One region of the Kocuria sp. MNB10 genome, then DNA from elsewhere that is predicted to be linked to it. Evidence: riboswitches for the same ligand, from Rfam matches in the RefSeq annotation. Region 1 holds a riboswitch; the other holds the start of a gene.
The links. A riboswitch is a leader RNA that binds a small molecule or an ion and turns the genes downstream of it on or off. The one in region 1 is predicted to bind S-adenosylmethionine.
Positions count from the first base shown of each region.

Region 2: another riboswitch for S-adenosylmethionine. It lies ahead of ACW9PK_RS02645 (hypothetical protein); the one in region 1 lies ahead of ACW9PK_RS06910 (cobalamin-independent methionine synthase II family protein).

Region 1 is NZ_CM133411.1:1,541,426-1,544,879, forward strand. Features, by position in the region: gene ACW9PK_RS06905 (MFS transporter) at 1-37, opposite strand, end outside; gene ACW9PK_RS06910 (cobalamin-independent methionine synthase II family protein) at 392-1,603, opposite strand; SAM riboswitch class I at 1,618-1,704, opposite strand; gene ACW9PK_RS06915 (3-hydroxybutyrate dehydrogenase) at 1,955-2,704, shown strand; gene ACW9PK_RS06920 (IclR family transcriptional regulator) at 2,917-3,454, opposite strand, start outside.
Region 2 is NZ_CM133411.1:590,416-593,869, forward strand. Features, by position in the region: gene ACW9PK_RS02640 (glycosyltransferase family 4 protein) at 1-1,162, shown strand, start outside; SAM riboswitch class IV at 1,274-1,416, shown strand; gene ACW9PK_RS02645 (hypothetical protein) at 1,437-1,733, shown strand; gene ACW9PK_RS02650 (BCCT family transporter) at 1,848-2,498, opposite strand; gene ACW9PK_RS02655 (hypothetical protein) at 2,792-3,454, opposite strand, start outside.

The DNA of each region.
Region 1 (3,454 bases):
GCGCCGGCTGAGCGGGCGCTGAGGTGGTGGATGCCATGTGGGTCTCCAGGATCGGCGGACGCGGGGTCCGTGGGGTGCCAGTGGCGGAGTGGATCAGGGGAATAACCGACCGATTGGTCTCGAAATAAGTGTACGAAAGAATGTGAAGCGCGCCACACATTTCGTGTATTAAATCGTATATTTTTCCCGGGCCGTTCACCCGGGCGGGCAGCATGCCGGCCGTTGTGACGCGTTCATGACACGGCAACGCCCCCTCCCGCCGTGCCGCACCGTGGAAGGTGCGGGCGCAGCGGAAGGGGGCGGGCGGCGTCGTCGTCCGGGAAGATCGGGGAGCCGGAACGGTCAGCGACGCGGTGGGACTAAAAGCTGCAGGACCAGTCGCGCGGCCTGATCAGAACAGGCGCTCGGACGCGATCCGCGCACCCTCCACGAGGGACTCGAGCTTGGCCAGCGCGATCTGCGGGTGCAACCGCCCGCCCAGACCGCAGTCCGTGGAGGCGATCACGTTCTCCTTGCCCACCACGGACGCGTACTGCTCGATCCGGTCCGCCACGAGCTCGGGGTGCTCCACCACGTTGGTCGAGTGGGAGACGAAACCGGGGTAGACCACCTTGCCCTCGGGCAGCTGGTGGTCCTTCCAGACCTTCCATTCGTGGCCGTGGCGCGGGCTGGACGCCTCGAAGCTGTAGCCCTGCGCGCGGATGGTGAGCATGAGGTCCACGAGGTACTTGAACTCGAGGTCCGTGGTGTGCGGGCCGTGCCACGAACCCCAGCACAGGTGGAAGCGGATCTGCTCCTCGGGGAGGTCGCGCAGTGCGTAGTTCAGCGCGTCCACGCGCAGCTGGGTGAAGGCCAGGTAGTCCTCCACGGTGGGCTCGGGATTGATCTGGTCCCAGGACTCGGCGATCGAGGGGTCGTCGATCTGCACGGTCAACCCGGCGTCTACGATGGCCTTGTACTCCTCGCGCATCACGTCCGCGCACGCGTAGACCAGTTCCTCGTCGCTCGCGTAGTACTCGTTCTTCACGCGCGCGCACGAGCCGGGGGACAGCGCTGCCACGAACCCCTGCGTGGCCCCGGTCTCGGCCATGGCCTCCTTAATCCGGCGGATGTCACCGGCCACGGCTTCCTGACCCGTGTAGGTCAGCGGGCCCGTGATCTTCGGCTGGGACACGCTTGCGCGGTGGGCCAGGACCCCGGCCGTGGGATCCTCGTAGGCCTCCCGGAACTTGGAGCGATCGCGGCGGTCCGGGAAGCTCGTGAGCACGATGTTGCCCGGCGACGAGCGCAGCGTCTCCGCCGTCTGCCAGCGGTCCTCGTCCGTGGGGGTCAGCCCGCCCAGGCGGTGGAACGAGTAGTTCCACCAGGCCCCGTAATCCACGGCGCCGGACGTGGTGTGGCCGTACTCGCCGTCATTGACGATGTCCAGGCCGATCTCCCGCTGCTTGCGCACGACGTCGATCACCCCGGCGTCCAGCGCCTCACCCAACTGCGCCAGGTCGATCTCCCCGGCCTGGAAGCGGTTGTTGGCCTCGAGCAACTGCGGCGTGCGGGGGAGGGACCCCACGTGGGTGGTCTGGATGCGATCGGTGTTCAAGGGCATGGCTGTGCTGATCCTTTCCATCGGTCCTGGCGTTAGCACCGGTGTCACCCCGGTTGCTGCGGCTTCCACGAGCCAGATCTCTCGGCCGCTCTGGATGGGTACTGCTCCATCCAACAGCATCGCGAGGAGTGGACGCCAGCCGGGGCGTGTCGGACGACGACGCCGCTCCCCGGGTTCCTCCTGCCCGGCCCCTCGGGCTCGGGTCACCGGGGCTTCCGTGACCGGGCGGCCCCCGGTGCGGGCCATGACTCGTAGCTGGTCCGGGGTGGTCCGTTCCGGATCGTGACCCGGCGGCCCCCCGGGGCGTAGCGTGACGCGGTAGGAGAACCGTCCACGCGCAAAGAGGCTGTCATGGAGCAATCGCTCGAGGGGAAGAAGGCCCTGGTCACCGGTGGGGCCAGCGGGATCGGCCGCGCCGCCGTGCAGGCGTTCGCGGACCGCGGCGCCCACGTGGTCGTCGCGGATATCAATGAAGAAGCCGCTCAGACGACGGCCTCCGAGGTGGGCGGGGAAGCCTGGGTCGTGGACCTCTCGGACACCGCCGCGCTCGCCGAACTGGGCCTGGACGTGGACATCCTGGTCAACAACGCGGGGATCCAAAAGGTGACACCCGTGCAGGACTTCGACCCCGCGGACTTCCACCGCATCCTCACGCTCATGCTCGAGGCTCCGTTCCTGCTGATCCGTGCCGCACTGCCGCACATGTACGAGCGCGGATGGGGCCGAATCATCAACGTCTCCTCCATCCACGGTCTGCGCGCGTCCGCGTACAAATCCGCGTACGTCACGGCCAAGCACGGGCTCGAAGGGCTGTCCAAGACCGTGGCCCTGGAGGGCGCTGAGCACGGTGTGACCAGCAACTGCGTCAACCCCAGCTACGTGCACACCCCGCTCGTGGACAAGCAGATCAAGGACCAGGCCGCGACCCACAGGATCCCCGAGGACCAGGTGATCGAGAAGATCATGCTCACCGAGTCCGCGATCAAGCGCCTCGTGGAACCCGAGGAGGTTGGCGAGCTCATCGCGTTCCTGGCCGGCCCGTCCGCGGGCATGGTCACGGGTGCGTCCTACACGATGGACGGTGGCTGGACGGCGTCCTGAGCGCGGGGCGACGTCGCCGCGTCCACCCTCGCTGCCGTTCGGTGTCGAGGCAATGGCCCGCGTTCCACGGCCCCTCTCCGGCCAAGGGCCCGAACATCTGTGTCCCGAAAAAACACCCGCAGTCGCACAACGCGTGCGGTATCGGGGCACAGATGTTCCGGGGTGCGAGGACGCGGGGTCTGACGGTACGGGACGACGCCGCTGCGTCCGGTTCACACGGTCGTGGCCCCCGCGCGCAGCGCCGCGGAGAGCCTGTGGGCCTGGTCCAGCAAAGCCGCCCCGAGGCGGGGTCTGCGTTCCGTGGTGAACCGGGGTTCGATCCCCGTCAGGGAGAGCGCGTAGCGGGGTTGGCCGGTCGCGTCGAACACCGCGGCCGCCATGCCCCACGAGCCCTCCACAATACGTCCGGGGTTCAGGGACCAGCCGTCCTCCCGGACCTGGGCGACGAGGCGGCGGACGTGAGCGTCGTCGTGCTGTGGACCGAGGCGCGTCCGCTCCTCCCGGGTGTCCGCGAGGGCGGTCTCCAATTGGTCCGGGGGTAGGTGACCGAGGATCGCGAGTCCCGCAGAGGCCACGCCCAGGGGCAACCGCAGACCCTCGTAGAGCACGTGCGAGCGCACCGGGAACGCCCCCTCCACCCGGGCCAGGCAGATGACCTCGTTGCCGCGGCGAGCGGAGAAGAACGCGGACTCGCCCGTGGCCTCGGCGAGCCGCTGCAGGCACGGGGTCGCGAGGTCCTGGGCGGGATAA
Region 2 (3,454 bases), 950 kb from region 1:
GAGAATCGCATTGGTGGCCGAACAGTTCCTCCCCCACGTCAACGGTGTCACTCATTCGGTGATCCGCGTCCTGGAACACCTGCGGGATCACGGGCACGAGGCCATGGTGATCGCCCCCTCCTACGAGAAGACCCTGTTCCTGGGCTCGGTGGACCACGTGGACGGCGTGCGGATCGAGCGCATCCCGTCCCTGCCGCTCGCGGGCTATCCCGAGGTCCGCGTGGCGAGCTGCACCGTGAGTCGCATGCAGCGCATCCTGGCCCGCTTCGCCCCGGACGTGGTGCACGTGGCGTCCCCGTTCGTGCTGGGCTGGCAGGCCATCCAGGCCGCCAAGGGTCTGGGCCTGCCGTGCGTGGCCGTGTACCAGACGGACGTTCCCGGTTACGCCGCCCGGTACGGGGCGTCCGTGCTGGAGACCGCCATGTGGTCCCACGTGCGTGCGATGCACAACAGTGCGGCCCTCACTCTCGCTCCCTCCACGGCGTCGATCAGCCAGCTCCACGAGCACGGCGTCCAGCGGGTGCACATGTGGCGCCGCGGCGTGGACACGAGCCGGTTCCGTCCCGCGCTGCGCGATCACGCGTGGCGCGAGCGCGTGGGCGGCGGCAAGCGACTCGTGGGATACGTGGGGCGGTTGGCCCCCGAGAAGCAGGTCGCGGACCTCGCCGCGATCGACGCCCTGCCGGACACCCGGCTCGTGATCATCGGTTCCGGCCCCGGGAAGGAGTCGCTGCGCTCGGTATTGCCCAACGCGCACTTCGAGGGCTTCCTCACGGGCACCGAACTCGCCACGGCCATGGCGTCGCTGGACGTGTTCGTGCACCCCGGTGAGCACGAGACGTTCTGCCAGACCATCCAGGAAGCCATGGCCTCCGGGGTCCCAGTGGTGGCCGTGGGCCGCGGCGGCCCCCTGGACCTCGTGGACTCCTCGCGTAACGGGTGGCTCTACGCCCCGGGTGACCCGGCCGGGTTGCGCGAGCGCGTCCGGGACCTCGCGGGCGACGACGCCAAACGCCTCGCCTTCGCGCGCACCGCCCACCAGTGCGTGCAGGAGCGCACGTGGGGTGCCGTGTGCGAGCAGTTGCTGGGCCACTACGAGCGCGCTCGCACGGTCACCTCCCGGATGCGCGGCACGCGCCGCAGCGGCCTGCACACCCCATGAGAACCGCCGCCGGGTGCCAGATGTTACTCAACAGAAGCTTGATTAAGTTTTGATGACATTCTCGGTCCGCGCCTGGCTGGTCCCCCGAATCCACGGATAGGCTCGAAGCAGCTTCACGAGATGCGCCCGCGCAACGACAAGGACGTCACCGCGCGCCCAGAGCTCCAACTCGGCGTACGCCAACCCTCGGTTCAGGGGTGGATTGGATGACGAAGCGGCCGGGGCCACACGTGTGGTTCCGGCAAGCGACCGGAAAAATCAGAGGCCCGACATCATGAACACGACAACGCAGAAATCCCACCCCGACCGTCAGACCCTTCCCGAGACCCGCGAGCAGTGGGTGGACGTCACCGTCCAGGCGGACCCCGCCCGGCACGTGGTGTCGATCACCGGATCGGACGGTCGTCAGCACGAATACTTCGCGGACGACGCCCGCGAGGTCGCGCTGGCCGCACAGCACACACGGGGGCGCGGCCAGTGGTGCGCCAAGTACAGCCGACTCCTGGTCCCCGGGGCCTCCCGGGTGACCGGCGGGGTGTCCTTCTACAAGCTGGAGCCGATGCCCGCGTAGTCCACGCGCACACGGTCACCGCGACCGCGAACTCCACGAACGGTGTGGCCCGGGTCCGAACGGATCCGGGCCACACGCGTGTGTCGAGCGCTTCTCTGCGCTCCCGCCCGGTTCTCAGTGGGCGGTCGTATCCCGATCCTGGGCGATCAGCTCGGCGGCGCGTTCACCGATCATGAAGACCGTGATGTTCGGGTTCACCGTCACGAGCTCGGGCATTATCGAGGCGTCTGCCACGCGCAATCCGCTCACGCCCTTGACGATCGCATCCAGCAGGAACGCCGTGCGCCCGGTGATGAGCACGTACAGCATGAGCCCGATCGCAAGGATGATGCTCAGCTCGGAAAGCCGCCGGATGCCCTTGTCCACCCCAAAGATGGTCCCCAGCAGCGCCGCGGTGTCCACGGCGTCGCCGGCGGCACCGTGGATCCGGCACCCGATCAGGGGGTAGAGAGCGGAGCGGATGCTCAGCGGCATGCCGAAGCGGTAGGCGAAGTAACCGAACGCCATGCCCATCAGGGCGTACATGGCCCACCCCGTGAACAGGTTGAACTGGGGTTTCGCCTGGTCCGGGCCCATCTTGATCGTGCCGTGCCTGCAGTCCGCGACCAGGATCACGAACACGATCACGAGAGCGGCCGTGAGGATGTAGAACCACCCCAGCCGGGAGGCGACCCACGCGACCACGCCGCCGATCACGGCGTCGGCGTGCTCGGGTGCCTCCGTAGCCCAGGCGGACGGCGAGACAAGCAGGGTTGCCGCGGCCACGAAGACCCGCCAGTTGACGGGCAACCGGGGTGGCGCAGAGCGAGGGGCCCGGACGGGGCGGGCGGATCCGCGACGGGCGACGAGCCCGGGCATGGGTGACGGGTGGACGAGGAATCGTGGGTGGTCACGTCGGGGATGCGGATCGGACGTCGGACGACCCGGGGTTGAGGCGCCTTACTACCAGCCGTTAGTCATGGCACGCCACCTCACTGTAGGGGAGGGCCGCGCAGCAGCCGAATGCAGCCGCGCGGCCCCACGAGCACACCCCCCCCCGTTCGCCCGGGGCGGCACTGTCAGCCCAGCAGCTTGGCCACGAGGGCGCTCGCGAACTCCTCGGAGACGTCCCCGTAGTTCAGGGAGAAGTCCTCGTCCACGAGCGTGGGCAGCAGCCCCGAGCACAGCACCGTGGCGCGCGCGTACAGCCCCGGCAGGGCGGCACCGATGGGCACGGAGAGCAACCGCAGCTCGGGATCGTAGCTGACCAACGCCGTGCCGGTGTCCCGCGCCGCGAGGTGCTTGCCGAGCCCCGAGGACACGGGACGGGCGTGACCCGAGACCACGTCCTCCGCGGTGCGGTAGGCGTAGCGCGTCTTGTGGTGGTGGTTGATCCGGTACAGCCCCGCCTGGTTGCGGTCGTCCGTGGCCTCCCACGTGGCGTCCGCGGGCACGAAGCGTTCCGCGACCCCGTTGTACTGCATCTCCTTCAGGGGCAGCCCGGCGACGACCGAGGACAACGGGGGCAGGGTGTCGAGCATGACGGGCCCGGCGTCGTAGACCACGTCGCACAGCCCCTCGGGCAGCAGCTTGCTCAGCGCGTCGAGGTCCACATCCTGGAGCATGGTGGTCGCATGGTCCTCCGGGGACAGCACCACGACCTCACCACCCTGGGCCCCGACCGCCTGCGTCACGGCGTCCTCTTGGTCGGTCTTCCACCCGCCCGTGAGCAGGATGGAGCC